DNA from 4 places in the Hoeflea sp. 108 genome. Region 3 is predicted to be linked to each of the others. Evidence: riboswitches for the same ligand, from Rfam matches in the RefSeq annotation. Region 3 holds a riboswitch; each other region holds the start of a gene.

Region 1 (7,637 bases), 760 kb from region 3:
CCACGCTGTCGGCATTGTTGGGAAAACCTTCGCCCATGCTACGCCCGGTCGAGATCAGGATCGAGCGCCCGATGTCGCACAAGGCGACTTTGTGCTGGGCCGCCAGCGCCTGAATGCTGCTGATGCCGGGAAGGACCTCATAGTCGAGTTCGAAATCACCGCGGTCCTTGAGGCGATCGAGGATGCGCATGGTGCTGTCGTAGAGGGTCGGATCGCCCCAGACCAGGAATGCCCCGGTCTGCGACGCGTCCAGTTCCTCCATGACCAGCTTGCCGTATGTCGCCTCGACCTCTTCATGCCAGTCGGACACCAGCTGCTCGTAGTCGTCGCCGGCGCGCCGTTCGGGTGTCTTGAACTCTACGGTTCGGAAGGGGCGGTCCCGCACGTGACGCTCAAGGATCTCACGCCGGACACGGGCAAGCTCCTGCTTGCCGATGCCCTTGTTCGGGATGAAAAACACATCGACCTTGTTCATGGCGTTCACCGCCTGAACGGTGACGAAGTCGGGATTGCCCGCACCGATGCCGATGATCAGCACCTTCCTTCTCATTGGAGCCTCCCGGAAATGTGGGAGACCGCCAGTTCCCGACCGAGTTCGATAAACAGCTCTTTCAAGCGGTTGGGGCCGGGATGCGGGCCGCGATAGCCGTCAAGACGACGGATCTCCATGTTGACCGCAGCTGTCAGGTCGCTGCCGTCAGGCTGCGCCATCAACCAGGCTATCAGGACCTCCTCGGGTTGCGGAAGCGGTTTTGCGGTCCGTGCCGTTTGCCGGCGTCCGAGCGTCAGTCCCATGCCAGCGCTCCGCCGTTCTGGTATTCGATGACGCGGGTCTCGAAGAAGTTCTTTTCCTTCTTGAGATCCATGGCCTCCGACATCCACGGGAACGGATTGTCGGTTTCAGCGAAGACCGGCGCGAGACCGAGCTGGGCGCAGCGGCGGTTGGCGATGAAGTGCATGTACTGCTCGCAGAGCGCAGCATTGAGCCCAAGGAAGCCGCGAGGCATCGTGTCTCGCCCATAGGCTGCCTCGAGGTCTGCCGCATCCTTGACCATGCTGCGGACTTCCTCCTGGAAGGCGCGGGTCCACAGATGCGGGTTCTCCAGCTTGATCTGGTTGATCACGTCGATGCCGAAGTTGAGGTGGATGCTCTCGTCGCGCAGTATGTACTGGTACTGTTCGGCGATGCCGACCATCTTGTTGCGGCGGCCGAGCGACAGGATCTGGGCGAAGCCCGTGTAGAACCACATGCCCTCGAAGATGACGTAGAAGGCGACGAGATCGCGTAGGAATGCCTGGTCGGATTCCGGCGTGCCGGTCCTGAACTCGGGATCGTCAAGCGACTGCGTGTGTTTCAGGGCCCATGCGGCCTTGTCGGTGATCGACGTTACCTCGCGGTACATGTTGAACAGCTCGCCCTCATCCAGGGAGAGGCTTTCGACGATGTACTGGAAGGTGTGGGTGTGGATCGCTTCCTCGAAGGCCTGGCGCAGCAGGTACTGGCGGCATTCGGGGTTGGTGAGGTGGCGGTAGATCGCCAGGACGATGTTGTTGGCGACCAGTGACTCCGATGCGGCGAAGAAGCCCAGATTGCGCTTGATCATGCGCCGCTCGTCCTCGGTCAATCCGTCCTTGGACTTCCACAAGGCGATATCGGCCTGCATCGACACTTCGGTCGGCATCCAGTGATTGTTGCAGCCTGAGAGGTATTTTTCCCAGGCCCAGCGATATTTCAGCGGCAGCAGCTGGTTCACATCCGCACGGGCATTGATCATGCGCTTGTCGTCGACCGACACGCGCGCGCCGCCACGTTCGATCACGCCAAGCCCAGTGGCTTCGGCCGATGGAGCCGCGTCGGGTTGCTGTGGCAGGAGGGCGGCCTTTGTGGTTGCCTTTGGTTCGGACCAGTCAAGCATTCTTCTATCCTCTCGTTTGTCCGGGCCGATCACTGGCAGGCTTCGCAGGTGGGGTCGTCGATTGGGCAGGCCTTGCCCCAAGCCGCATTCGTATCGATCTCGATAGGCGTGGCAGCGACGCTGGCCGAGACGGCATTGAGCTTGCCGTCGGTGCCCTTGAGCGTCGACTTCTCGACATGCGTGGCCGAACGCGAACGCAGATAGTAGGTCGTCTTCAGCCCCTTGCGCCAAGCCAGGCGATAGAGATCATCAAGCTTCTTGCCGCTGGGATTGGCGATGTAGAGGTTCAGCGACTGAGCCTGGTCGATCCACTTCTGGCGGCGGGAGGCTGCCTCGATCAACCAGCTTGGCTCGATCTCGAAGGCGGTGGCATAAAGTGCCTTGAGATCGTCGGGCACGCGGTCGATCTGGCCGACCGAGCCGTCAAAATATTTGAGATCGGACACCATGACTTCGTCCCACAGACCTCGGACCTTGAGGTCGTGGACGAGCTGGGCGTTCACGACGGTGAAGTCACCGGACATGTTCGATTTGACGAACAGGTTCTGGTAACCCGGCTCGATCGACTGCGACACGCCACAGATGTTGGAGATCGTCGCAGTCGGCGCGATCGCCATGGTGTTCGAGTTGCGCATCCCGGTCTTCTTGACGCGCTTGCGCAGGGCCTCCCAGTCGAGTGTGCAGGATGCATCCATCTCCACGCTTGGGCGTGCCTCCTCCAGCAGACGGATGGAATCGACGGGCAGGATGCCCTTCGACCACAGCGAACCTTCGAAAGTCGGATAGCTGCCTCGCTCGGCGGCAAGATCCACCGAGGCCGAGATGGCGTGGTAGCTGATCGCTTCCATGCTCTGGTCGGCGAAGGCGATGGCAGCATTGGAAGCGTATGGGATGCGCAGCGCCTGCAAGGCATCCTGGAAGCCCATCAGGCCGAGGCCCACGGGGCGATGCCGGAGGTTCGAGCGGCGCGCCTCGGGGATGGTGTAGAAGTTGATGTCGATGACATTGTCGAGCATGCGCATGGCCGTGCTGACGGTCTTGGCCAGGCGTTCGAGGTCAAGGCCCTTGTCTGTCACGTGGTTGGCGAGGTTGACCGAGCCGAGATTGCAGACCGCGACCTCGTCCTTCGACGTGTTGAGCGTGATTTCGGTGCAGAGGTTCGACGAATGCACCACGCCGACATGGCCCTGTGGCGAGCGGATGTTGCAGGGATCCTTGAACGTCACCCAGGGATGCCCTGTCTCGAACAGCATGGTCAGGATCCTGCGCCACAGATCGACGGCACGAACCTTGCGGTGAACCTTGATGCCGCCGCTTGCCGCCTTGGCCTCATAGGCTTCGTAGGCCGTGCGGAACGGTTTGCCGTAGAGGTCGTGCAGGTCGGCGGTCTCGTCCGGCGAGAACAGCGTCCATTCCGCATCCGCCTCGACGCGCTCCATGAACAGGTCGGGCACCCAGTTGGCGGTGTTCATGTCATGGGTGCGGCGACGGTCGTCGCCTGTGTTCTTCCTGAGGTCGAGGAACTCCTCGATGTCGATGTGCCAGGTCTCCAGATAGGCGCAGACCGCACCCTTGCGCTTGCCGCCCTGGTTGACGGCGATGGCCGTGTCGTTGGCAACCTTGAGGAAGGGCACGACGCCCTGGCTCTCGCCATTGGTGCCTTTGATGTGGGCGCCGAGGCCGCGCACCGGGGTCCAGTCATTGCCGAGTCCGCCGGAATATTTGGCGAGCAGGGCGTTGTCCTTGATGCCCTTGAAAATCGCGTCGAGATCGTCGCCGATGGTGGTGAGGAAGCAGGACGACAGCTGAGGCCTGAGCGTGCCCGAGTTGAACAGGGTAGGGGTCGAGGCCATGAAGTCAAAGGAGGACAGAAGGTCGTAGAATTCGATTGCCTTGGCATCGCGGTCGATCTCCCTGATCGCCAGCCCCATGGCGACGCGCATGAAGAAAGCCTGCGGCAGCTCGATACGCTTGCCCCTGGTGTACAGGAAGTAGCGGTCGTAAAGCGTCTGCAGGCCCAGGTACTGGAACAGCAGGTCACGCTCGGGCTTGAGGGCTGCGCCCAGCCGGACGAGATCGAAACGGCCGAGCTCAGGGTCGATCAGATGGGCCTCGATGCCGGCGGCCACGAACTCACCGAAGTAGGAGGGATAGCGCTCGGCCATCTGGTCCTGCGTAGCCTGCTCGGGGCGGCCGGACACGAAGCTCAGCGCCTCGCGCCGCAGGCGATCCAGCAGCAGCCGCGCCGAGACGAAGGCGTAGTTCGGTTCCTGCTCGACCAGAGTGCGCGCTGCGAGGATCGGTGCCAGCGACAGTTCGTCCAGCGTGATGCCATCATAGAGATTGCGCCGAGCCTCGGTGAGAATGGGCGCTGCCGCTACCGCCTCCAGTCCCTGGCAGGCGTCCTCGACGATGTGCGACAGCCTGATATCGTCGAGCGGGGTAAGAGTTCCGTCGTCGAGCCGGACCTGAAGCGAGGGAGAGGGCAGCGCCGCGATCTCCTTCTCGGCCTGCCGCTCCTTGGCGCGCTCTTCTCGATAGAGCACATAGGCGCGGGCCACCTTGTGATGACCGCCGCGCATCAATGCGAGCTCTACCTGATCCTGCAAGTCCTCGATGTGGATGGTGCGGCCTTCGCCGACCCGGCGCGCCAGCGCAGTCGACACCTGCTCGGTGAGTTCCTCTACCACGTCATGGACACGGCGCGATCCGGCGGCAACCGAGCCTTCGACTGCAAGAAAGGCCTTGGTCAGCGCCACGGTGATCTTGGTCGGATCGAAGGGCGTGACTCCGCCATTGCGGCGGATGACGCGATAGGCAGGTTCTGCCACCGTCGTGTCTTTTCTAGGATTGGAAACAGGGATCGCAGCGATCCCGTTGGAGGTCTGTGTCGAAGTCGCCGGCATCTCTATCCCCGTGGCGTTGCGGACGGGGCTTGCCGGGAACGCTGCTGGACGCAAAATGCCATCGGCCATGCGACTGCAAGCGCACCGCCGGGACACCCCGCCCGAGGTTCGATCAATCCGTCACGGCAGGTCTCCTGGCTCGCAGGTCATTACTTACGTCGGCCTTCCCGATGCGATCGCATCAGTGGCGTTATTCGACGCAAGCTCACTGCTTACAGTTGCGGGGGCAGCGTCGGCATTCCCTTTCGAGGCACCGACTTCCCTCTTAGCTCCCGGGCCGAAATCGACTCGGAAGAACCACGACTTGTATATTTAGTGGTGAAATAACGGGGATGGTCAATATGTGGGTGCTGAGGAATTCGTGGATGATGCTCAACGCAATGTCCATCTGGACCGAGAAACGTCCATTGAGCTGGACAAGCAGGCCCCCACGGGGCAACTGGCGCGACCTCTTTGTCGATCGCTTGCCCGGCTACTCTGTTGAACAGGAGCCATGAATCGGCGCTGTCATCTGTGATGTTTGGGGTGTTGTGAAGAGGCTGCAGCGAAAGGCATGCACGACGCCCCTATGCGTTGACCTCGCTGCAGGGCCCCGATGCGCCTGTTATCGGGTAGTTCCGAGCGGCGAAATCGAGATGCCCCTCTGGCTGATCTTTGAGAAAACCTGCGACAATTCGAAGATTTTCAGATCGCAATTCCCGGATGTTCGCGCTACGGAAGGCCTATGGGGTATGGGGTCTTCATTCACAGGTCGGATTCGATCTACGACGATAGTCCGGCGGAGCGCTATCAATTTCCTTCGCAGTACTTCGGCAGAGTTCAAGCCTGCGTCGGTGACTGGATCATTTATTATGAACCTCGCAAGGTGGCTGACACCAAAGGGTATTTTGCTGTTGCCAGGGTCCAGCAGGTCATAAACGATCCAAGTGTTCCAGGTATGTTCTTGGCGATCATCGAGCCTGGCAGCTATCTCGATTTCGCGAGACCGGTGCCGTTCTCCAATGACGCGGGCGTGATTGAGCGCGGTCTCTTGAACGATGCCGGCGCTATCTCGGGGCGAGCGCAATCTGCTGTTCGAGCACTGTCACCGAGCGACTTCGGTCGGATCGTCAGCCTCGGATTGGATCAGGCGGAGCCACTACTTCCGCGCAATGACCCCGAATTGTCTGTCGACGGCTTCGCGGAGGAGCAGACGCCGTTCGTTTTCGAAGAAGCCCGGGAGCGGACGTCATTTCTCAGTTCGCGCATCGTGCGCGATCGCGTTTTCCGGCAGGTGGTGTTGCGCGCCTATGACGAGCGCTGTGCGGTCACCGGACTAAAACTCATCAACGGCGGGGGACGCGCTGAGGTCGAAGCTGCGCATATCCGACCGGTGGAAGCCAGCGGTCCCGATGTCGTGAGCAATGGCATTGCGCTATCCGGCACTGCGCACTGGATGTTTGACAGAGGGCTCATCAGCCTGTCGGATGAGCTTGAGATCCTGATTTCCCGACAAGCGAACGACGCCGATGGCATTCGCGGGATTATCAATCGTACCGGGCGAGCGCTTGTGCCGACGCGCGGGTCGGATCGGCCTCATCCGCACTTTCTGCGATGGCACAGAGAAAACTGCTTCAAGCACTGAGCGTACGAGTAACCGCTCTGTGCCTTGCGCATCGATATCCGCCGCGCTAGCTGACGATAGAGTCTGCGGTTGTTGCCTGCTGGCATTTTTTGATTGGGAAGGACGTCTTCGTGAAAGCACGTGTGAAATGGGTCGAGGATCGCACCTTCGTTGGCGAGTCCGGCAGCGGACATAAGCTGGTTCTCGGCACCTCGCATGGCGCGGAAGGCCGGACGCCGGGCCCGAGCCCGATGGAACTGGTGCTGCTCGGCACTGGCGGCTGCTCGGCCTATGACGTCGTCCATATCCTTGAAAAAGGCCGCGAGGCGGTCGAGGACGTGGTGGTGGAAATGGATGCCGACCGCGCCGAGACCGAGCCCAAGGTCTTCACCAAGATCCACATGCACTACATCGTCAAGGGCAAGAAGCTGTCGTCCGACAAGGTCAAGCGCGCCATCGAGCTGTCGGTCGAGAAGTACTGCTCGGCTTCGGCGATGATGGCCAAGACGGCCGAAATCACCCATGATTTCGAGGTCATCGACACCTCGAACTGAGCGATTGCCGGATGGATCGCGGCCGGGCCGTGGCGTTTCGGGCGCAGCTTGATCAGACCCGGCCGGTGCCTGTCTAGAGCAGCTTTATCCAGTCATGACCGGGGTGCGTTGCCCCGAGGCTGGCTCCCAGCCAGTCGCGTTCGGCCTTCTCCAGTTTTGGCAAGGCGGTACGGAAGTCGAACTCATCCTTGTCACGCTGGTGCTTGGCCTTGAGCAAGAGGATCGCCGCAGCCTTGAGATAGGGGATGCCGGTGTCGGTGACGCCGACCATCTCGGCGCGGGGGCGGACAATCGACTGGTTGCGCTTGCAGACCCAGCTTTCCGGCGTGCCCGGTTCGACCATCATGTCGACGCGCCAGCAGTTATCGGCAACGTCCAGGCACCACACCTGCGAAATCGACGCCGGGATGGTGCTGCCTTCGGGCAGGTATTCGACAATGCCGCCGCCAGCGGTGAAAAAGGCGACGCCCTTCAGCGCGCTGCGAAAGATCGGCAAGTCCTCGCGCAGGACGGTGAATTCGAGATCCTCGTGATCGCGGGTCTGGTGTCCGTGCCAGAGGTCGAGGGCCCAGCCGCCGACCACGCACCAGGGCCTGTCGACCCCGGTCAGCCGCGCCGCCAGCTCTCGGGGATGCCAGGTGCACCAGGCATCGTGGTC
Region 2 (7,637 bases), 300 kb from region 3:
CGACGAAGACCTTGAGCCGGAAGCGACGAGCCGGGATGCCGAGCGCAGTCGCGCTCTCGTCGCCGAGCGTCATGGCGTTGAGGTTGCGGGTCTGCATCAGCAGCCAGGCGCCGCCAAGCACCAGGGCGATGAGCGGGTAGGGCAGGTGGCTCCATTGCGCCAGGCCGAGGCCGCCGAGCATCCAGAAGATCGCCACATGGGCGGCCTTTGGGTCGCCGATGAAGATCGACAGGTTGGCAGCGGCGGAGATGATGAAACTCACCGCCACGCCGGCAAGGATCAGCTGCCCGGCAGACTGCACCCGCGTCAGGTTGGCGATCGCCAGCACCAGCGCCGTCGCTGCCATTGCGCCGGCAAAGGCGAAGACCGGCACGGTTGCCGTGCCGAACACCATGCCGACATGGATCAGCGCCATGATGGCGCCGAAAGCCGCGCCCGACGAAATGCCCAGCAGATGCGGGTCGGCAAGCGGGTTGCGCGTCACCGATTGCAGTGCCGCGCCCACCAACGCCAGCGATGCGCCGACGACAGCTCCCAGGATGACGCGCGGCGCGCGCACGTCCCAGACGATGTTTTCGCGACCGCTCGACCAGACCACCTCGACGCTGCCAGGTATCAGCTTGTTGGCGATCACGCCCCACACGGTCTCGAGCGGGATCGCCACCGGGCCGACGCCGACGGCGATGACCATGGCGATGACGAGCGCGACCACCAGCCCCGGGATCAGGGCCGGCATGGCATGGATCAGGACATGTCGCGGCCCTGCGACGAGGTGGCGGTGCGACACGGTCAGCCGGCCCGCACAGCGGCTGCGAGGCGCTTGATCGCTGCGATGTTGCGCGGCCCCGGCGTCGCCTCGTTGTATTCGAGCACGAAGAAGCGGTTGTTCTTCACCGCTGCGATGTCCTTGAAGGCCGGGTTGGTGCGCATGAACTCGATCTTCTGCTCTGCGGTCACTTCGCCATAGTTGACGATCACCACCATGTCGGGGTTGCGCTCGATGACAGGCTCCCAGCCGATCTCGGCCCAGCTCGACTCGACGTCGTCGGCGATGTTCCTGCCGCCGGCAGCCTCGATGATTGCCGTCGGCATGGCGTAACGACCGGCGGTAAAGGGCTTCTGCTCGCCGGAATCGTAGAGGAACACGTTCACCGGCTTGTCGAGCTTGGGCAGCGTCGCCTGGAAGTCGGCGAGCTCCTTCTCGTAGCCGGATACCAGCGCATCGGCCTTCTCGCGCACGCCGAAGATCGCGCCGAGATTGAGCAGGTCGGCATACATGTCCTGAAGCGATGACTTGTCCTTCTTCATGATGTGGATGCAGCTCTCGGTCAGCTCGTAGACCGCGATGTTGAAGGGCGCGAGCGTCTCGGGGGTCACGTCGCCGCCGACCTTCATGCCGTAGTTCCAGCCGGCGAAGAACAGATCGGTGTCGACGCCGAGCAGCACTTCCTTGGTGACGTATTTCGGCGCGAGCTCGGGCAGTTCGCCCACACCCTTGCGCAGGTTTTCGTCCAGCGTCTTCCAGCCCGATATGCCGGAATAGCCGACCATGCGGTCGGCGAGGCCGAGCGCCAGCATCATTTCGGTCAGGTTGACGTCGTGCGAGACGGCGCGCTTGGGCGCGGCTTCGAAGGTCACGTCGCGGTTGCAGCTCTTGACGGTGACGGGGAAGCCGCTGGCCATTGAGGAGGCGCAGGTGGCGAGCAGGGCGGCGGCGATGAGGGGCAGGCGCATTGGGGCTCCTTTGGTTTGTCAGCGTTCGAGATGGAAGGAAAAGCGCGGGCGGCCGGTGACGGGATGGTCGTCGAGGGTGGCGCCGACGGCAAAGCTCCGGCGGATGCGCTCGGGCGTCAGGATCTCGGCAGGTTTGCCGCAGGCGATCGCGCGGCCGCCATCCATCACCAGCACGCGGTCGGCATGGGCGGATGCGAGCGCCAGATCGTGCAGCGAGACGATGACGGTGCAGCCGAGATTGCCGAGCAGTTCCAGCACCTCGAGCTGGTGGCGGATGTCCAAATGGTTGGTCGGCTCGTCGAGGATCAGAAGATCGGGCCGCTGCACCAGCGCACGGGCAATCATGACGCGCTGCTTTTCGCCGCCGGACAGCGAGTTGAAATCGCGCGCAGCAAGGGCGGTCAGGCTGAGCAGGGCAAGAGCGGCCTCGACTTTTTCGTAGTCGTCACCGCTGGTGCCGAAGCCGGCCGCATGCGGTGTCAGGCCCAGCTCGACGATCTCGGCGACCGTCAGGCCGAAGTCGGAGGCGCTTTCCTGCAGCACGGTTGCGATGCGGCGGGCGCAATCGCGCGGCCTCATTTTCCAGATGTCGGCGCCGTCGAGCCGGACAGTGCCCGTAACCGGCCTGTGGTAGCGGTAGAGGCAGCGCAGCAGGCTCGACTTGCCGGCGCCATTGGGGCCGACGATGGCCAGCAACTCGCCAGGCGCGACCGACAGCGTCACCGGTTCGAGGATGGGCCTGGAAGCGCGCGGCCCCCAGCTTACGCCGTCGAGTTCGAGAAGTGCCGGGGTCGAGCCGACAAGGCGGCTAGCGGCGTGGACGCGATCGAGCATGCCCTGTCTCCGCGATCAGGCGGAGCAGGCAGAACGATCCGGTCAGCGCGCCGGTACCGAAAAGGGCAGTCGCAACCATCATCATCTCCGCGGCACACCCCGGCCGGTTGAGTTAATCGGATGATGGCAGGTCTCCTGGCTTGCGGGTGATCGCGCCTCGGAGCCTTCCCGGCCTGACGACCAGTGGCAGTTTTCCGAATTGCTATCCGCTCACAGTTGCGGGGGCAGCCACGGTTTCGCGTCGAGGACGTCTCACCGTGTTCCCATTTAACCTGCCGCCCGGAGACGGCAGGAACCATCATTGTCGTCGCTACAGCAGCGACGGGATGCTGACAATCGCTAAAGCGTCATGCCGCCTGCTGAATTGCGTCACGGCGCTCGATGGCGAAGGAAAATACGGCGACGCCGAAGGCGGAGAGCGCGATGGCGGCGCCGACGAGCGGCAGGTCGGCATAGCTTACGCCCATCGAAATTGCCGCACCGCCGACCCAGGCGCCGGCGGCATTGCCGGCATTGAAGGCGCCCTGGTTGAGGGTGGCGGCGAGGTTCGGCGCTTCGGATGCGGTTTCGACGACGCGCATCTGCATCGGCGGCACGATGACGAAGGTGATGACGCCCCACATGAAGACGAGCAGGATCGCCGCCGGCGCCGAAGTGCTGAGTTCGGCAAAGGCGACGTGGATCGCCGCCATCACCACCAGTGCGCCGATGGCCGTCGGCATCAGCTTCCAGTCGGCCAGCTTGCCGCCGATGATGTTGCCGATAGTCATGCCGCCGCCGAACAAAAGCAGGATCCAGGTGACTGATTCAACTGACAGACCGGTGACGTCGGTCAGGATCGGCTTGATGTAGGTGAAGACGGCAAACAGGCTGCCCGATGCCAAGGCCGAGATGATCATGGCGAGCCAGACCTGCAGCTTGCCCAGCACCTTGACCTCGCCCGCCACGCCGCCCTTGCCGGGAGGGGCGACACCGGCCGGCACCAGGAAGGCGATGGCCGCGACCGAGATCAGGCCGATGACGACGACGGCGTAGAAGGTCATGCGCCAGCCGAAGGCCTCGCCGAGCGCGGTGCCGCCGGGCACGCCCAAAATGTTGGCGAGCGTCAGGCCGGCGAACATCAGGGCGATGGCGCTGGCGCGCTTGTTGGCAGGCACAAGGCTTGCCGCCACGACCGAGCCGATGCCGAAGAAGGCACCGTGGCCAAGCGCGGTGATGACGCGCGCCGCCATCAGCGTCCAGTAGGTGGGAGCTACGGCGCAGAGCAGGTTGCCGAGCACGAACAGCATGGCAAGGCCGATCAGCACCGGCTTGCGCGGCAGTTTCGCCGTGCCGATGGCGATGATCGGGGCGCCGATGACGACGCCGAGCGCGTAGCCGGTGACCAGAAGGCCGGCGGCCGGGATCGATACGCCGAGGTCGGCTGCGACCTCGGGCAACAGCCCCATGATCACGAATTCGGTGGTGCCGATGCAAAAGGATGCAACGGCCAGAGCGAGGATCGGCAAGGGCATGGACGGACTCGGGGGAGCTGAAACGATTTAGGTCTACTTTTTCCTCATGCCGGCCACGGTGCAAGCGATGTTGGTGCATTGCAGCAATGCGTGCCGTGCATGGCAGCCATTCGGCGGCAGCAATCCGGCTTAGGTCAGGACTGTTGCGTCAGGTCGCGGCGAAGGAATTCGTAGAGCCGCTCGACGGCCGAATTGCCGGCCTGCGGGTTGCGCAGGATGCCGATCTCCATCTCCGGCAGGGGCGGCAGGCCTTCGGCTTCGCCGATGATGCGCAGGCTGGGCGGCACGCTGCGCTGGGCGAGGCCGGCGACTGCCAGTCCCGCCTGCACGACGGCGATCAGCCCAAGCAGGCTGGCGCTGGAATAGGTGCTGCGGAACGAGCGGTCGGCGGCACCCAGCACCTGCAGCACGATGCGTCGCGCCAAGCTGCCCGGCTCGAACAGGGCGACGGGCAGGGGATCAATCTCCCAGGCGACATGGTTGGGCGAGGCGACCCAGACCAGGCGCTCGCGCTGCAGCACCTCGATGGCCTGTTCGGGGCTGCGGGTGATGATGGCAAGGTCGAGCTTGCCGTCGGCGAAGGTCTTGATCAGCGAGGTCGACTGCTCGCAGACAAGTTCGACATTGACCAGCGGGTGGGCTGCGGCAAAGCGGGACAGCACCGGCGGCAGCAGGAAGGCGGCATAATCATCAGGCACGCCGAGCCGCACGCTGCCGGCTTCCTCGGGCCGGGTGACGCTGGCCCAGGCTTCGTCCGACAGTTTCAGCAGGCGGCGGGCATAGGCCAGCATCTCCTCGCCGATCGCATTGGTGGTCACCGCGCGCGGCCCGCGGACGAGCAGTTGCTTGCCGACGCTCTGCTCCAGCCGCTGCATCTGCATGCTGACCGCTGACTGGCTGCGGCCGACGCGCGCGGCGGCATTGGAAAAGCTGCCGCTGTCGGCAACGGCGACGAAGGTCCTGAGCAGGTCGAGGTCGAGCGGCATTGCCATGGCGGTATCAGCATTTCGAATAGGGTTCGCCAAATCTATTCGTTTGAATGAAATCGTCAATCAGGGCTTGTTTGGGTGTCGCCAAGGAAGATCAGCATGACCAACATCTCCCGCTTTCCCGCCCTCAACCTCACTGTCGCCATGGCGATTTCAGGCACTGTCGGCGCCTTCGTCACCGAGGCGGGCGTCGACCCGGTCACGACGGTCTTCTGGCGCTGCCTGTTCGGCTCGCTGTTTCTCGGCGCCTGGTGTTTTTTGCGCGGCTATCTGCCTGACAATTCGCTGTCCTGGAGTCGCCTGGCGCGCGCCGCGCTGTGCGGCGTCTGCATGGTGTTCAGCTGGACGGCCTTCTTCGCCGGCTTCGCCAAGACCTCGATTGCGGTGATGACCATCGTCTACCACATCCAGCCGTTCTTCGTGGTGCTGATCGGCGTGTTGTTCCTCAAGGAGCGCATCACCGCCGACCAGATCGCCTGGATGGCGGCTGCCTTCTTCGGTGTCGTGCTGGCCAGCGGCCTCGTCGTCTCGGACAATCCGGTCACGACGACCTGGATGATCGGCATCGCCATGGCGCTCGGCGGCGCCTTCCTCTACGCGGTCGTCACGATCCTGGCCAAGGGCCTGGGCGAGCAGCGGCCCGAGATCACGGTGCTGTGCCAGACGGTGGTCGGCGTGGTCATGCTCGCGCCCTTCGCCAATTTTGCCGGTGACATCGCGCCCGCCTCATGGGGCTGGCTTGTCGGCATCGGCGTGCTTCATACCGGCATCGCCTATGTGATGATGTTTTCGTCCTATCCCAGGCTTTCGACGCCAGTCATCGGCGTGCTCACCTTCGTCTATCCGGTCGTCGCCATCATCATCGACTGGGCGATCTACGACCATCCCATCGGCATCGCCCAGGGACTGGGCATGGTCCTGATCGCGGTCGCCACGCTCGGCGTGCGGCTCGGCTGGCGGTTGCCGGTGCGCCGGGGCGGCACGGCCTTCGCCAGCCAGAAATGAAAAAGGGGCGCCCTGAGGCGCCCCTTTCAATATCTATGCCCTGAGCAATCAGTTCTGCTTGGGCAGCCGGTAGGCGACGATGTAGTCGCCGCGGTCGGGCGACTGGCGCGCTCCGCCAGCGGAAATCACCACATATTGCGCTCCGCTCTCGTGCGAGACGAAGGTCATCGGGGTCGACTGCGCGCCAACAGGCATGCGGCCCTTCCACAGTTCCTTGCCGGTCTCCACGTCGAGCGCGCGCAGATAGTAGTCCTGCGTGCCGGCGTAGAAGACGACGCCGCCCGAAGTGGCGATGGGGCCGCCAAGCGTCGGCATGCCGATCGGGATCTGCAGGCCCATCTTCAAGCCGAGCGGACCGGTATCTTCAAGCGTGCCGGCCGGAACCTGCCAGGCGATCTGGCGGGTTTTCAGGTCGATGCCGGTGAAGGTGCCGTAAGGCGGCTGGTGGCAGGGAACGCCGAGCGGCGACATGAAGCCGTTCTTCATGGCGCCATAGGGCGTGCCCTTCTGCTGCGACAGGCCGTCATGGGCTGCCGAGCCGCCATAGTTGTCGGTCTCCTCGCGCGGCATCAGCTGGGCGAACTGCGGCATGCGGATGTCGTTGACGATCAACAGGCCACGCGCCTCGTCGATCGCCGCACTGCCCCAGTTCATGCCGCCGTAATAGCCGGGGAAGATGATCGAGCGTGTCAGGCCGGGAGGCGTGAACTCACCCTCGTAACGCATCTTCTTGAACTCGATGCGGCAGTAGAGCTGGTCGTAGGGCGTCGCACCCCACATCCTCGCCTCGGTGAAGGGCGCGGTGCCGATCTCGGGCATGCCTACCGAATAAGGCTGCGTCGGCGACAGGAAGTCCTCCGGCACGCCGCCGGTCTGCGGGACAGGGCGCTCCTCGACTTCGGCGATCGGCTTGCCGTCGCGGCGGTCGAGCATGAAGATCTGCCCGCGCTTGGTGATCTGGATCAGCGCCGGAACGGTGCCGCCCTTGCCATCGGGCACGTCGTAGAGTGCCGGCTGGGCAGGAACGTCGTAGTCCCAGATGTCGTGATGCACGGTCTGGAACTTCCAGCGCTCGCGGCCCGTGGCGATATCCAGCGCCACGACCGAGGCGGTGTAGTCCTCGGCTGCCTTGGAGCGATGCGCGCCAAAGAAGTCGGGCGTCGCGTTGCCGGTCGGCAGGTAGACGAGACCAAGGGCTTCGTCATAGGCCGGCGTCGACCAGACGTTGGGCGTGCCGCGCGTGTAGCTTTCGCCTTCCGGCGGCAGCTTGGTGATTGCGGGGTTGCCGAGATCCCAGGCCCAGACCAGCTCGCCGGTGCGGGCCGAGAAGGCGCGCACTGCGCCCGAGGGTTCGCCTGTCTCGACATTGTCCCACACCCAGCCGCCGACCATGATCAGGTCGCGCATGACGGTGGGCGCTGAGGTCTGGAAGTAGAAGCCGTCCTTGATCTCGCCCATGCCCTGCTTGAGATCGACGATGCCGCCGGTGCCGAAATCCTGGCACAGCTCGCCGGTCTTGGCGTCGAGCTGGATCAGGCGGGCGTCGATGGTGGTCATGACG
Region 3 (7,637 bases):
CTGCATGGCCAGATAGCGGGTCTGCGGATCGACGACGAAACGGGCTTCGAGCCGCTGGAGCTTGGGCTGCTCGCCCCAGTAGCCCTCGAACGGCTTGGCCACCACGAGCTCGCCGGGGACAAACTCGGCAGGCTTGAAGTAGCCGGAGAGGTCGGCCTCCAGCGCGTATCGATCGCCGAGTTCTTCGGCGCGCGCGGCGTTGTGCACAGCGATCGTGACCGTCTTGAACAGGAATGCCGGGTCCGGCCTCTCGGTGCGGATTTCAAGCGTGGTTGGACCCACGGCCTTGAACGTCGCGCCACGCAGGATCGAGGCCGCGCGGGTGTTCTTGGCCTGGTGTCGCTCGAAGGATGCCTGGACGGCCGCCGCATCGACGGGCGCGCCGCTCCAGAACCTGGCGTTCGGCTGCAACTCGATCCGCCACAAGGTCGGTTCAACCCGCTCCCAGCTTTTGGCGAGCGCCGGGATGAGGTTGGCGCCGTCGAGCGTGGCATGAACCAGCGGCTCGGCGAAGCCGTTGTTGATGATCCGCTGGGCATCGATGTTGATGGGGTCGAGCGAGCGCGGCATGTTTGCCGTAACGAGCCGCAAGACCTGCTCGTCCGCAGGCGCCGCTTCCTGGGCGAAAGCAGGCAAGGCGAAGGTCGACCAGGTGGCGGCAAGCGCGGCCAATGCGGTCCGCGAAAGATAGTTCATCTTACTCTCCTGTAGATGTGGAATTCTTGGCCACGAGACGCAGCCGCTGTTTGCGGCCCGTCGGCTGGTAGGCGAAATCTTCGACGACCCGGCCGCCGAGCAGGTGTTCCTCGACGATACGGTCGACCGCCGTCTCGGTGACGCCGCCGTAATAGGTGCCTTCGGGAAAGACCTGGAGCACGGGCGCGAGATTGCAGGGCCCGAGGCATGTCGCCTTGGCGGTCATCGTGCCGTCGCCGGTCGTGCGCAGCTTGCGGTTTTCCTGCACGTTGCGCAGGTGGCCCCAAATCGCGTGTGCGCCGGCCGCGTTGCAGGCGCCGCCTTCGCAGACAAGGACTCGTCGCTTCTGCGCCGGCACCAGCGATCCTTCCTGCTTGACGGGATCGTCGGTTGGAATTGCAGGCTCGGCAGAAGCACCGTTGATGAGAGCCCCGAGCAAGGGCTCGAAATGGAGGCTCTGGGCGATATCGCGGGATATCCGGATCGGCGGCCACCCACCTGGATGTTCGGACTGCCAGCGCTTCAGCGAGCGTGTGATCCAGTTGAGGAATCCTGGCTCCAGCGGAAGAACCAGCGGCACCACGATGATGGTTTCATAAGGCCCGCCGCGCAATGACAGGAGCGCGTCGCGCAGCGAGGGCTGACCCTGCTCGGAATAGCAGGCAACCGCCGTAGCTACCCCCTGTAACAATGCAGCCATTGCCGCCATGCGTTGCATTTCGGCATGCGGAGCCGCTGCAAATGCCGACTTTGCGACCAGCAATACGGCCCGCCCGGACGCCACTTTGCCCGGCTTGAGTTTGGAGTTCGAAAAAGGAAAATCTGTTTCCAACGAAAAAATCCCCGACCTGATGCGAGCGGGGATATGGAAACGTGGCCGCGCAGACATGCCGGAGGCAGCCGCGACAGCGCGCGCTCCTGTGGCACACCCCGACCACGGAACCTAAGCAGTCAGGCAGGTCTCCTGGCTCGCGGTTCATCGCTGTTTCGCCTGTCTTCCCAGCACCGAAGTGCCAGTGACGTCGTTGGCGTAACAACTCGCCGCTTACAGTTGCGGGTCAGCTCCGGTTTCGCACCGGATTCCCTCTTAGCTGTCACGTTGGCGCAGGCCGTCGTGACAGAACCTTGACGGGCGCAACCTATCGCTATCGACCTTCAAGTCAATCCCCGTTCGTCAGCCAATTCGCGGAAGACCAAAAAAGCAGATTAGCTATATTGTGAGCACGAACATGCCATGGCTGGCTGTTCTTCTTGGTGTGACGTCATTCGACTTGCGCACGGCATAGTCAGCGTCAGCAGCTTGTTGTCCGCACCTGCCGGACGTCTGTTTGTGGCGCGAGCAAGAGCATTCACCCTCCTGGCGGAGAACAGGAATTGGCTAGCCTGCCAATGCCAGTTTGCCATAGCGGCTGACCTCGGTCTCAATCTCGGAGATCAGGCTTTCGAGGGCGGGATTCCTCGTCTTTTTCGCCCGTCGCACCACGTAGACAAGCTGTGGGGGCGCGGGAAGGCTGTTGTCGAGGATCTCCATGTCCGGACGCAGATGGCGGTCACTCAGGAGTGCGACGCCCAGTCCGGCATTGACCGCAGCGACAATGCCTGCGGCGCTTGAGCATTCGAACACGGTTTCCAGCTCCGCACCGCCATCCTGTCCAATGTCGATTGCCCAGCGTCGGTAGAAACAGTCGTCGTCGAAGGACAGGAACGGGATCGCTCCTTCAGGATCCAGCAGCAGCTCGCGGGATTTGACCCAGTGCAGGTTTTCGCGAAACAGCACCAGGTCGGTCGGGCGCACCTCATGGGCGAAAACCTGCACGATGGCCACATCCATCTCGCCGCGCTCGAGCATCGCGCGCAGAACCAGGCTCATTCGAACCTTCGTTCTCACCGCGACATGGGGATGCTGGCGCCGGAAGCGCCCGAGGATGCGCGACAGGTCCGAGCATGTGGTGTCCTCGGTGAGACCCAGCAGGATCCGACCGGCCAGATCCGACCTGGCGAAGCTGATCAGCGCCTCGTCGTGCAGGTCGAGGATCTTTGCGGCGTAGTCGAGCAGCGCCGTTCCTTCTGAGGTAAACATGCCGCCGCCGGGCCGTCTGTCCAGCAACTGGCAGCCAAGGCTCGTTTCCATGCGCTTGATCTTGTGGCTCACGGCCGATTGCGTCAGGCCGAGTGCCTCGGCAGCCCGGGTGACGCCGCCGTGGAGCCTGACCGCCCGAAGCGCGCGCAGCGCGTCGATGTCCAGTCGCCTCGCATTGATCTCGTTCATTCCGGGCCTCGACGCCAATTCACCTCTGACGGGGATTACATTCATCTTCGGACGGTATTTTTGCAAGAAACGATTATCGTTCGGCAATGAATGTCATCGCCTGATCGAAATTTGTCATGTGCGCGCCATCAAGGGAACGGCTAACCCGGGATGATATCCATCTGGGCTTCCCATGACCGATCTTTCCCTGTCTTCCACGGACCCGACACGGTCCCGCTTTCTCTGGCCCCTGATGGCAACGCTGCTGGTGATCGGCTGGAGTTCGGGGTTCGTCGGCGTCCGCTATGCCAGCGAACAGGCGAGCGTGGCCGTGCTGCTGTTCTGGCGCACGCTGCTGTCGGGGGTGTTGCTGCTGCCGTTTGCCCTGGCTTTCGGGCCGAGGATGCGTCTGCGCGCCGTGATGTCCCAGGTCGGGTTCGGCGTCATGGCCGTTTTCATCTATCTGGGCGGTTTTGCGGTGGCGATCGAGCAGCGCGTGCCGACCGGGCTGGTCGCGCTGATCTCCGATCTCGTGCCTTTGGCGATCACGGTCATGGCTCAACCGCTCCTGGGCGAGCGGCTTACCGGACGGCAGTGGCTGGGCACCGCCATCGCCGTTGCGGGCGTGCTGATCGTGTCCTTCGACAGCTTGAGTTTCGGCACCGCTCCCTTGTGGGCCTACGGCTTGACCATCGCTTCGATGATGGTGTTCGCCTTTGCGTCGGTTCTGCGCAGGGGGCGCGAAACGCTGAACATGCCGGTGCACCAAAGCCTGTGCATCCACACGCTGACAGGCGCTGTGCTGTTCGGCATCTGCGCGCTCGCCCAAGGAGAGATCGCCCCGCCCATGACGCGCGAGTTCGCCATCGGCATGGTCTGGCTCGTGCTGATCTCTACCTTTGCCGCCTATTCGGTGTATTACACCATGCTGCGCATGTTCCCGGTGGCGAAGGTCAGCGCGGCCATATATCTGAGCCCGCCGGTGACGATGCTGTGGGCCTGGGCGCTGTTTGCAGAACCGCTGACCCCGGCCATGTTTCTGGGGCTGGCTGTGACGCTGGTGGGGGTGTGGCTGACCTCGCGCGGATAAATCAGGTCGTTGCCGCGGCGCGGATCGTGTTGCCGTCCTCGTCGCTCCGGGTGGTGACGCGGGCTGCCGGCCATCAGACCTTCAGAGGCGAGGGGGCCGCCACCAGCTGGCCGCTTCCGAAGCTTGAACGCCTGAAGCTGCCGGACCGCATCCGGCCTGCCAGCTGCCCCGCGCCCTGAGGACCGGTCATGACTTGCGGGCGGTGAGGCGCTCCAGCGCGTCGACGATCAGGTCGCAGAATTTGGCATGGTCGAGCTGCATCGCGACCGTGTGGCGGAAGTTGACCTGCTCGCTGGCGGTGCCGCCGAAATGGCGCATGCCGCCCATTTTCTCGAAGTTGCAGACGGTCATGCCCTTTGTCCACCGGCCGGCGGTTTCGACGCGGATGTCCGCTTTTTCGGTGGTGAAGACGGAGGCGTCGATCATGGCGGCGACGCAACAGGCATCATGGACGGCAGGATATTCGATCTGCAGGAGGCCGCCATGCGTGGTGGCAATGAACGCCCAGATATCGAGGATGAACTTGCTGATGGGGCCGCCGACGGCGCGCACCCTGTCTTGAAGCTGCGGGGTGGCCAGCGCCTGGTGGGTGAGGTCGAGCCCGACCATGGTGACGTCCCAGTTGGCGCGGAACACGATGTCGGCGGCTTCCGGATCGCCATAGATGTTGAACTCGGCGGCGGGCGTGATGTTGCCGCGCGTATAGCTGCCGCCCATGGCGACGACCCGTTTCACCCGCTCGACGATGCGCGGCTCCTTGCGGGCAGCAAGAGCGATGTTGGTGTATGGCCCCACCGGCACGAGCGTGACCGTCTTTGGCTCATGCGCCATGACGGTGTCGATGATGAAATCCACCGCATGACGCTTGTCGAGCTCGAAGGAGGCAGGTGGCAGCACCGGCCCGTCCAGCCCGCTGTCGCCGTGGATCTCGATGGCCAGGACCTGATCGCTGATAACAGGACCTGGCGATCCCTTCGCAACCGGCACCTTGATGCCATAGGCGGTGCACACCGACAGTGCATTGCGCGTGGTGTTTTCGACAGTGTGGTTGCCCGACACGGTGGTGATGCCGAGAAGGTCGATGGCTGGATTGCCCGCCGCCAAAAGGATGGCGATGGCGTCGTCGTGCCCGGGATCGCAGTCGAGGATGATCTTTTCCATCAGAGCGCCTTTCTGTCAGCCGAGCGTGCCTTGACTAGAGACTGCCACGCCCGGCGCCGTCAAGGTTGCCGGCCTCTCGACCAATGTCAGGCGCGCACCCCTGAGGCGAAATCATGGAAAACCGCTGCGCAGTTTTCCTGGAATTGCTTCAGGCGTTCATCTTCCAGGCAGCCGGGCTGCGGCCACGGGCGCGAACCCGGCCAGCAGCGTCACGGCGATCATCGCGCCGGTGACCACGAAAAGGGCGCCGGACAGCGAGATGACCGTCATGACGGCACTGGCGAAAATGACGCCGGTCGCGTTTGCGGTGCGCAAAAGGGCAAAGACCTCGGGCCGCTTTCGTGGCGGCGCCAGGTGATCGAGCACAAGGGCATAATGCGTTCCAAGCGGCGCCAGCACGAAACCGACGAGCATTGCTCCCACCACTGTCGTCACGATGGAGGGCCCAAACGCGGCAAGGGCCGCCCCCAGCGTCATCACCGACAGTTGGACGATGACGGCGCGTCTGCTCGCCATCCGGTTGCGGACGCTCACCCAGATTCCGCCGGCGACCGAGGCCAGGCACAGCGGCACGGTAAAGAGGATGGCGAGGGCCGGCTCGTAGCCGAACTGCATTGCCAGGGCGACGGCGCCGATCTCGATGGCAGCAACCGTCGAGGCGCCGGCTGCAGCGCAGCAGAGCCACAGCAATATGGACGGGTTCAAGACGGAGCCGTCGGCGCGCGAAACCTCTGCGACATCTGCCATGTCTGCCTGCGGGACCAGAAGGACCGGTATCGCGCCAAGTGCGGTGATCGCCAGCAGCGCGAACACCGGCGATATGGAGCCCAGGCCCGATGCCACGACAGGCCCCAGCACGAAGGTCAGCTCGTTGAGCGTGGAGGCGATGCCCAGGGCACGCGGCAGGCGCGAGGCGGGCGTGAAGTGGTTGAGCAGCGACCTCAGATAGCCGAATGCGGCCCCGTTCACCGATCCGGCAAGCGCTGCCAGCACCACGAGCCAGACGAAGGAGGCCTGATAGTAGGCGCATAGCGCGATGCCGGCGAGGGCAATGCTGCGAAATCCCACCAGCAGCCTGAGGAAGGTGGCGCTCGGCAGGTTCCTGCCCAGTCGCGTGATCGGAATTGCGCCGGCCACCTGCGCCAGCGTCATCGCCAGGATGATGGCGGCTCCGCCCTTGGCGTCGCCGAGCATGGCCAGTGCCAGCAGCGAAAAGGCCACAGGTCCGGCAGCTTGCGGCACCGACATGGTTGCAGACGAGGCAAACCAGCGGACGAGCGGCCAGCGGCTCGAGGGCCCGTTGCTCGAGGAATTGTCTGCCTGAAGATGAGGATCGTGAGTGTCGGTCATGGCGAGCAGGTTCGGCCGGCGGCGCACCGTTGGCGGGTCCGGATGTCGCGAACACCAGGACAAGCGGCGGCGGATCCGTGGCGGCTGTCTCCGAAGCGGAGCCTTTTGGCGGCACGTTGGAAGAACAAGCGAAACATGCCTCGACCCTTGAGTGGGCCGGGCCGTTCCCGGACATTCTTTCCCGCTGTGGGGGAGGACGTTACCTCGCTGCGCGGAACTTATCTCCGCGCCTTGCCGAGTCAACCCTGGGGCAATCGAGATTTTGGCCCTGCCGGGAAGCGGAACGAGGTCGCAGAGCTTCCACGATGCTTCCTTTGCGTGACAGTGCGAAAGCGGATCCCGCCTGGTTGCGAGCGCAGAGGGGACGCCATTATCGAAATATTAAGCATAAAGCTCTCAGAACTTGCTTAGTATTTGAATCATCTGCGGTTTTTTATGCCAAAGCATCGCCATTCGCCTTGGATTTCCCAGTCATCCTGCCGCCGCCTGCCCATGGCCGTGGCGCCTTTGGCCCTGATGCTGGCCAGCGCGCCAGCGCTGGCCCAGCAGGTGGTCGTGGGGGGCGATGTCGACCCTTCGGATCCCGCAGCCATCAACAGCAATGTGGATCTGGAGATCGGCCGCACCGGCACCGGCAGCTTGACCATCCAGAACGGCGGCACGCTGACCAACAGGCAGGGCTCGGTCGGCAGCGATATCGGCGGCGATGGCACAGTCATCGTCACCGGGCGCGACGGGGCAGGCAACGCCTCCACCTGGACCAACACGGATTTTCTCTATGTCGGCGGCCAGGGCACCGGCACCCTCGACATTCTCGATGGCGGGGTGGTGACGGATAGCGGCGGTTATGTCGGAAATGACGCCGGCAGCACCGGTTCGGTGACGGTTTCCGGCCAGGGCTCATGGTGGAACAATCTTGGCAACGTCGTCATCGGGCAGGGCGGCGATGGAACGCTCGATGTCCTTGCCGGCGGGCGCGTCAGCAGCGAGACCGGCTATATCGGCGCCAGCCTCGATGGCGTCGGCGTCGTCACCGTGTCGGGCGTCGATGGACAGGGCAATGCCTCGACCTGGACCCAGCAGAACGACCTT
Region 4 (7,637 bases), 570 kb from region 3:
TCGACGATGTGCTCGACCGCAAGCTGATCGCCGAAGCGAAGTCAGCACTCGAAGCTCGCCAGCCGGTGAAGATCGAGGCTTCGATCCGCAACGTCGACCGCTCTGCCGGTGCGATGCTGTCGGGCGAAGTCGCCAAGCGCTTCAAGCACAAGGGCCTGCGTGAGGACACGATCTCGGTGAAGCTGACCGGCACTGCCGGCCAGTCCTTCGGGGCATTCCTGGCGCGCGGCATCTCGTTCGAGCTGGTCGGCGACGGCAACGACTATGTCGGCAAGGGCCTGTCAGGCGGCCGCATCGTCATCCGTCCGCCTGAGGATGCCAAGATCGTCGCCGAGGACTCGATCATCGTCGGCAACACCGTGCTCTACGGTGCGACCGAGGGCGAGTGCTACTTCCGCGGCGTGGCCGGCGAGCGTTTCGCAGTCCGCAACTCGGGCGCCGTCACTGTCGTCGAAGGTGTGGGCGACCATGGCTGCGAGTATATGACGGGCGGCGTGGTGGTGGTTATCGGCAAGACCGGTCGCAACTTTGCGGCGGGTATGTCGGGCGGCGTCGCCTATGTGCTCGACGAGGAAGGCGATTTCGCCGAGCGCTGCAACATGGCGATGGTCGAGCTCGAGCCGGTCCCCGAAGAGGACGACATGCTGGAGAAGCTGCACCATCACGGCGGCGACATCGCCCACAAGGGCCGCGTCGACGTGTCGGGCGACATGACCCGCCATGACGAGGAGCGCCTGGTGCAGCTGATCTCGAACCACATGCACTACACCGGTTCGACCCGCGCCAAACAGATCCTCGACGACTGGGCGAGCTACCGACCTAAATTCCGCAAGGTCATGCCGGTGGAGTACCGCCGCGCGCTGATCGAGATGGAGCGCATGCGGATGAACGTCGCGGCGGAATAGCCGCGGCCGTCCGGCCGGCGCGGCGCCCAAGACGGGCGCCCGCCATCGCATGCTTCATTTGAAGTGGTGGAATTCTACGCCCGCGCCGAGACGCTGGGCATGACTGACGAGAGCTACGATGGGCAAGGTTACAGGTTTTCTCGAGATCGACCGGCAGGTCCACAAGTACCAGCCGGCTTCCGATCGCATCCGGCATTTCCGCGAGTTCACGCTGCCGATGTCGGACAAGGAAGTGGAAAAGCAGGCGGCGCGCTGCATGGATTGCGGCATTCCGTTCTGCCACGGCCCGACGGGCTGCCCGGTCCACAACCAGATCCCCGACTGGAACGATCTGGTCTACAATGGCGACTGGACAAACGCGATCCGCAACCTCCATTCGACCAACAACTTCCCCGAATTCACCGGCCGCATCTGCCCCGCGCCTTGCGAGGAAGCCTGCACGCTGAACCTCGAGGACATTCCGGTCGCCATCAAGACCGTCGAGCAGGCGATTGCCGACAAGGCCTATGAGACCGGCTACATCAGGCCTTATCCGCCGGAAAAGAAGACCGGCAGACGCGTCGCCGTCATCGGCTCCGGGCCGACGGGCATGGCAGCCGCCCAGCAACTCGGCCGCGCCGGCCACGAAGTCCATGTCTATGAGCGCGAGAGCCGGCCCGGTGGCCTGCTGCGCTTCGGCATCCCCGACTTCAAGATGGAAAAGCACTATATCGACCGCCGCGTCGAGCAGATGGCGGGCGAGGGCGTGACCTTCCATTGCGGCGTCAATGTCGGCGTCGACAAGAAGGTCGAGGAGATGCTCGCCGAATTCGATGCCGTGCTCTATTGCGGCGGCTCCGAGGCACCGCGCCCGGCCGGCATTCCCGGCGACGACCTCAAGGGCGTGCATGACGCGATGCCTTACCTCGTCCAGCAGAACAAGCGCGTCGGCGGGGAAGACATCCAGTCGGTCGCCTGGCCGTCCGAACCCATCGTTGCCGGTGGCCTGCATGTCGTGGTCGTCGGCGGCGGCGACACGGCGTCCGACTGCGTTGGCACGGCGTTCCGCCAGGGTGCTGTGCGCGTCACTCAGCTCGACATCCGCCCGCAGCCGCCGGAAAAGGAGCACAAGCTGTCCGTGTGGCCCTACTGGGCGACCAAGATGCGCACCTCGTCGTCGCAGGCAGAGGGCGCGCAGCGCGAGTTTCAGGTGGCGACGCTCGAGTTCATCGGCGAAGACGGCCAGCTGACCGGCGTGAAGTGCTGCGAGGTCGATGAGAAGCGCAAGCCGATCCCCGGAACGGATTTTGTCATCCGCGCCGATCTCGCCTTCATCGCCATCGGCTTTGCCGGCCCGATATCAGGCGGCGTGGTGAAGGAACTCGACGGCAAGCTCGAGATCAAAACCGACAGCCGCCGCTCGTCCAACGTCGTGGCCAATGACCGCGACTACAAGACCAACATCGACAAGCTCTATGTCGCCGGCGACGTGCGCCGCGGCCAGTCGCTGGTGGTCTGGGCGATCCGCGAAGGCCGCCAGGCAGCCCACGCCATCGACGAAGCCCTGATGGGCTCAACGGTGCTGCCGCGCTGAACCGCGACAATCTCCAAACACAAAAGGCGCCGAAAGGCGCCTTTTTCGTCTCCGAGGGATTTTCGGCTATCGCTTGATGGCGGTGGTGGTCTCGGTGCTCGCTGAAGCCGGCACCTTCTTGGGCGGCCAGGAGAAATCGTCGATGCGGCCGACCGGAGCCTTCGGCGCGATGCCTTCGATGACGAGCTTTTCGCCGGGCGAGTTGGGCTCGCTTTTGACGGTCGCGGCCTGCGCGCCCATCAGTTCGGTACCACCATCGAGCTCTGGATCGCCGAGCGAGACGGGTACGGTGCGGTCGATGTTTTCAGGCACCTTGAGCTCGCCTGGCGATGCCTGGGGCAGGCCGGCCGGCACAACGGCTTCATTGATGCCTGGGGTGATGCCGAGGATCTTATCCAGCGGCTTTTCGGCATAGAAGGCGAGCTTGCGCTTGCCCGCCTTGGTGACGTTGATGCCGTCGTCGGAGCGCAGGCGCACGGGCTGGCCGTTCATGTCGGGGCCGGAAGTGACGAAGGCACCGCTTTCATCGACGAAGCCGTCCCAGACATCGACGAATTCGCTGTTCGCGGCTTCTGTCGCGGCGCGGTAGACGTCGTTGAAGGCGAGCATGTCGGTGCTCATCTTGGACGATTTGAAGGCAGGCATGCCGACCCAGAGGAAGGGCACCTTGGTGTCGGACAGCGCCTTGGCCAGCGTCTCGGCGCGGCTGGTGTACTCCTTCATCCAGGCGGTGCTCATCGGCGGTTCTCTGTTGTCGCCGACACGCATCTGCTGACGGTCGTTGGAGCCGAGCATGACCACAACGACGGCAGGCTTCTCCTGCTCGATCAGTATCTTCGCCTGCTCGGGCCAGTTGTAATAGTCGTCACGCACCAGACCCGACGAACCGCTCGTCTTGTCGATGACGCGGACCTTGGCGTTCTCGCCAAAAACGGTGGTCAGGCCCTCGGCGATGCCGGCGCCGAGAAAATCGCCGATGACGAGGATGGTGCGGGCGTCCGCCGCCTTCTCGACGACAGGCACAGCCGGCTGTGCCGGCTTGGCCGGCGCACCGGCAAGCCCTTCCTGGGGCTTGCGCGGCGCTTTGCGGACCTTCTTGGGCGGCGCGGCCTGAGGCTCTTCGAAGATGTAGGGATCGACGCGCGGCTCACGGCGCGGCATGAACAGGTCGCGCAGCGACCAGCGCCGCAAGATGCCGTCCTGTGCGAAGGCGGGGGTAGGGGCTGCGACAGGGATGGCGGTCATGGCGACCGCCACCGCAAGCAGTGGCATCGTCAGGCGCAGAACGGCTTTTTTCGAGCGACGCGACGATGCCAAACGCAACCTCCGGTGGCTATTTCTTTCGCAGCCATTTGAGCACTTCCATGCTCGGATGGCCGTCCTCCGTCAAGCCCAGCTGTGCCTGAAACGCCTTGATTGCGGAGCGCGAGCCCTCGCCGATCTTGCCGTCGGCCTTGCCGTCATAATAGCCGTGAGCCGACAGGCGCTTCTGCAACTCCTGCTTCTCTTCGAAGCTGAGCTTGGTGAAGGGCCGTTTCCAGTCCTGGACAAGACCACCATAGCCGGCGATTTCGTCGGCAAGAAGGCCCACGGCCAGCGCGTATTTGTCGGCGTTGTTGTAGCGCTTGATGACCTGGAAGTTCTTGGTCATCAGGAAGGCGGGACCGCCGCGGCCGTCGGGCACCTTGAGGGTGGCGACATCGGAGCCGCGCTTAAAGGCCTTGCCGTTGGCGCGCTCGACGCCGAGTTCCGCCCACTTGTCGAGCGTCATCGAGCCCGACGGGAACTTTCGGCCCTCGGGCAGCACGACCTCGTAGCCCCAGGTCTTACCGCCTTGCCAGCCGTTCTTCTTGAGCAGATTGGCAGCGGTGGCTAGCGCATCCGGCACCGAGTTCCAGATGTCGCGCTTGCCGTTGCCGTCGGCGTCGACTGCGTAGGCCTGGTAGCTGGTCGGGATGAACTGGGTGTGGCCCATCGCGCCGGCCCACGAGCCCATCAGATGGCTCTCGTCAATGTCGCCACGCTGCAGGATCTTCAGCGCCGCGATCAACTGGGTGCGGGCATATTTCGAGCGGCGCTCGTCGCCATAGGCAAGGGTCGCCAGCGAGCGCACGACATTGCGCATCACCTTGTCGTTCTTGAGAATCTCGCCGTAGTTCGATTCCATCGACCAGATGGCGAGCAGCACGTAGCGGTCGACGCCGTAGCTGGCCTCGATGCGGTCGAGCCACGGCTTCCACTTGCGCGCCATGGCGCGGCCGACCTCGATGGACTGGTCGTGGACGCGGTTGTCGAAATAGTCCCACACGGGTGCGGTGAATTCGGGCTGGAAGCGCGCTTTTTCAAGCACTTCCAGGTCGGCCGAGGTGACGCCTCGGAACGCACGGTTATAGGTCGACGCTGAAATGCCGTTGTCGGCGGCGACGGCGCGGAAGCCAGCGACCCAGCGTTCGAAGCCGGCCTCGGCCGAAGCCTTGCCCGCAGGCAGCAGCAGCGCGAGCGACAGGCCGGCGATCGTGGCAAATCCTGCCAGGCTTCTGGCGGTCTTGCGAAGGGGCATTCTTTCCTCCTGGAAGAGTTCGGAAAGTCGATTCATCGCCGATGCCGGTTATCAATCAGTTTACCATAGTCCCCCTGGGGACCTAAAAGCCGTGGGTCGGATTGTCCCCCGAAGGCCCAACACAATCAAGATCGCGTGATCTCGGCCTTGCTCGTGCCACCCCATTGTGCCAACGCGTTCAGTATTCTTCAATTCAGGCATGAGAATGTTGTGCCTGATATCGATTTTTCTCTTTCGGACGACCGCGCAATGAAAAGAGTTCGCAAGGCAGTATTTCCCGTCGCAGGCCTGGGCACCCGCTTTCTGCCGGCCACCAAGTCTATCCCCAAGGAGATGCTGACGGTCGTCGACCGTCCCGTCATCCAGTATGTCGTCGACGAGGCCCGCGAGGCGGGCATCGAGCACTTCATCTTCGTCACCGGCCGCAACAAAGCGGTCATCGAAGATCACTTCGACGTCCAGTTCGAGCTCTACGATACGCTTGCCCAGCGCGGCAAAAGTGATCAGCTGGAGCGGCTGCAGAAGCTGCAGCCGGCCCCGGGCCAGACGTCGTTCACCCGCCAGCAGGTGCCGCTCGGCCTCGGCCATGCTGTATGGTGCGCGCGTGAACTGGTCGGCGACGAGCCTTTCGCGCTTCTCCTTCCCGACATGATCATGCAGTCGGAAAAGAGCTGCATGCGCGAGATGGTCGAGCTTTATGCCGAGACCGGCAACAACATCATCGCCGTGCAGGAATGCGACCCGGCCGAGACGCACAAATATGGCATCGTCGGCAAGGGAAAGGCCGTTCATACCGGTTTTGCCATCGACGGCATGGTCGAGAAGCCGAAGCAGGGAACGGCACCGTCGAACCTGTTCATCAACGGCCGCTACATCCTGCAGCCGCAGATCTTCGAACTGCTTGCCAAGCAGGAGCGCGGCGCCGGCGACGAGATCCAGCTGACCGATGCCATGCTGAAGCTCGAGAAGTCGCAGCCCTTTTATGGCTATCACTATCGCGGCCGGACCTTCGACTGCGGCTCGCCGGAAGGTTTTGTCGAGGCCAATGTGGCATTTGCCCTGGCGCGCTCTGACATCAGCGGCCGCATGGCCGAAGTGATCGAAGGGCTTCTGGGCGAGGTGAAACCCAGCCGCTGAGCCCCGTCAATGTCGCCCGCGCGTCATTTTCGGGCGCGCGGCGCGGTGGCCAAGGGCCCGCAAGGCCTGTAGAACACTCCCGCCAGGTGCCCGCTCATGCGGGAGAATCGGGAACACGGTGAAACTCCGTGGCGTGCCCAGCGCTGTAAGAGGGACCGTATCGGCAAAAGCCACTGTCCGGCAGGATGGGAAGGTGCTGAAAGCGGGATGAACTCGAAGCCAGAAGACCGGCCCGGCAGAGATGGTCCACCGCATGGACAGGCGGGCGGACGCCGTTTCTATCGCAAGGGGACACGCGATGCCGGCCGCCCATGTTCAAACCGCCTGCGGCTCGTTCGATGCCGCGGCGCAGGACGCCGTCTACAAGGCCATCTTCACCCGCCGCGACGTGCGCAGCCATTTCCTGCCCGATCCGATAGACGACGTGGTCATGGCGCGCCTTTTGATGGCGGCGCATCACGCGCCATCGGTCGGCTTCATGCAGCCATGGAACTTCATCATCATCCGCGATGCCAAGCGCCGGGCGCTGGTGCGCGACCTGTTTTTCGCGGCGCGCGGGCAGGAGCTGCCGCATATTGTCGAGGAGAAGCAGGCACTCTATCGCAAGCTCAAGCTCGAAGGCATCTGCGAGGCGCCGCTCAACCTGGTCGTGACCTGCGATCGGGCACGCTCGGCCAACTCGCCGCTGGGGCGCTGGCACAATCCGGAAATGGATCTCTACAGCACTGTTTGCGCGGTGCAGAACCTCTGGCTGGCGGCGCGTGCCGAAGGCATCGGCATCGGCTGGGTCAGTATCCTCGACCGTGACGCACTGAAGGCATTGCTGGCGATCCCCGAACATGTCGTGCCGGTGGCCTATCTCTGCGTTGGCCGCGTCAGCGAATTCGCCGCGCGCCCAGATCTCGAGCGCCATGGCTGGGGCAACCGGCTGCCGTTGGCCGAGCTTGTCATGAGCGAAGTGTTTGCCGGCGAGGGGGAGCAGGGGGTGAAGGAGGCGGTGGCAGGATTGGGATGAGCGGGGCGGCGGGCGTTCTTGCGCTGCCGGGTGCTCGTTTTGGGGGCTCGCAGCTCCGGCCGTTCTGGACCGTCCCGACAACTTTGCCGGTCACGGCATGGATCCGCGACACTCTCCACTTGCTACGTCGAGGATGACGAATTGCGGGATGTGCAGGCGACACCAGTCGAAGCCGGCACGCTGAGACCCTAGCGCTGAACTTTCACGCCGACGAAGACGCTGTTGGTGGTGCTGTCGCGGTTGGAGAGCGTGCTGCTGAAGGTCTCGTGGCGCAGGCGTCCGGTGAGGCCGGTGTAGCGGTTGAGCCACCAGGTGAGGCCCGCCTCGGCACTGAGGGACAGATCATGGTCGGTCGAACCGGCGTAGTCGCGCCAGCCGATGCCGGCGGCGGCGAAGCCGGTGAGGTTGGCGCGCATCTGGCGCTCGACGCCGAGACGCGCCGCATAG

Evidence for each region. Region 3 has a riboswitch for cobalamin ahead of B015_RS0116255 ((2Fe-2S) ferredoxin domain-containing protein). Riboswitches for the same ligand answer to the same signal wherever they lie in the genome.
Region 1: linked by a shared signal. The riboswitch ahead of B015_RS0112385 (ribonucleoside-diphosphate reductase subunit alpha) and the one ahead of B015_RS0116255 ((2Fe-2S) ferredoxin domain-containing protein) in region 3 are both predicted to bind cobalamin.
Region 2: linked by a shared signal. The riboswitch ahead of B015_RS0117830 (ABC transporter ATP-binding protein) and the one ahead of B015_RS0116255 ((2Fe-2S) ferredoxin domain-containing protein) in region 3 are both predicted to bind cobalamin.
Region 4: linked by a shared signal. The riboswitch ahead of bluB (5,6-dimethylbenzimidazole synthase) and the one ahead of B015_RS0116255 ((2Fe-2S) ferredoxin domain-containing protein) in region 3 are both predicted to bind cobalamin.

Annotation. Positions count from the first base shown of each region.
Region 1 is NZ_KB890024.1:2,515,634-2,523,270, reverse strand. Features, by position in the region: gene cobF (precorrin-6A synthase (deacetylating)) at 1-550, opposite strand, end outside; gene B015_RS0112395 (hypothetical protein) at 547-795, opposite strand; gene B015_RS0112390 (ribonucleotide-diphosphate reductase subunit beta) at 786-1,916, opposite strand; gene B015_RS0112385 (ribonucleoside-diphosphate reductase subunit alpha) at 1,946-4,822, opposite strand; cobalamin riboswitch at 4,929-5,139, opposite strand; gene B015_RS0112380 (HNH endonuclease) at 5,547-6,446, shown strand; gene B015_RS0112375 (OsmC family protein) at 6,557-6,979, shown strand; gene B015_RS0112370 (hypothetical protein) at 7,053-7,637, opposite strand, start outside.
Region 2 is NZ_KB890024.1:3,575,779-3,583,415, reverse strand. Features, by position in the region: gene B015_RS0117840 (iron ABC transporter permease) at 1-736, opposite strand, end outside; gene B015_RS0117835 (ABC transporter substrate-binding protein) at 790-1,734, opposite strand; gene B015_RS0117830 (ABC transporter ATP-binding protein) at 1,753-2,568, opposite strand; cobalamin riboswitch at 2,676-2,883, opposite strand; gene B015_RS0117825 (MFS transporter) at 2,916-4,082, opposite strand; gene B015_RS0117820 (LysR substrate-binding domain-containing protein) at 4,217-5,074, opposite strand; gene B015_RS0117815 (EamA family transporter) at 5,171-6,076, shown strand; gene B015_RS0117810 (membrane-bound PQQ-dependent dehydrogenase, glucose/quinate/shikimate family) at 6,125-7,637, opposite strand, start outside.
Region 3 is NZ_KB890024.1:3,272,964-3,280,600, reverse strand. Features, by position in the region: gene B015_RS0116260 (ABC transporter substrate-binding protein) at 1-696, opposite strand, end outside; gene B015_RS0116255 ((2Fe-2S) ferredoxin domain-containing protein) at 698-1,414, opposite strand; cobalamin riboswitch at 1,633-1,839, opposite strand; gene B015_RS0116250 (LysR family transcriptional regulator) at 2,075-2,965, opposite strand; gene B015_RS0116245 (DMT family transporter) at 3,138-4,034, shown strand; gene B015_RS0116235 (nucleoside hydrolase) at 4,221-5,195, opposite strand; gene B015_RS0116230 (MFS transporter) at 5,352-6,545, opposite strand; gene B015_RS0116225 (autotransporter outer membrane beta-barrel domain-containing protein) at 7,038-7,637, shown strand, end outside.
Region 4 is NZ_KB890024.1:3,838,950-3,846,586, reverse strand. Features, by position in the region: gene gltB (glutamate synthase large subunit) at 1-905, shown strand, start outside; gene B015_RS0119095 (glutamate synthase subunit beta) at 1,024-2,478, shown strand; gene B015_RS0119090 (DUF459 domain-containing protein) at 2,545-3,723, opposite strand; gene B015_RS0119085 (lytic murein transglycosylase) at 3,812-5,038, opposite strand; gene galU (UTP--glucose-1-phosphate uridylyltransferase GalU) at 5,288-6,175, shown strand; cobalamin riboswitch at 6,243-6,426, shown strand; gene bluB (5,6-dimethylbenzimidazole synthase) at 6,474-7,190, shown strand; gene B015_RS0119070 (outer membrane beta-barrel protein) at 7,379-7,637, opposite strand, start outside.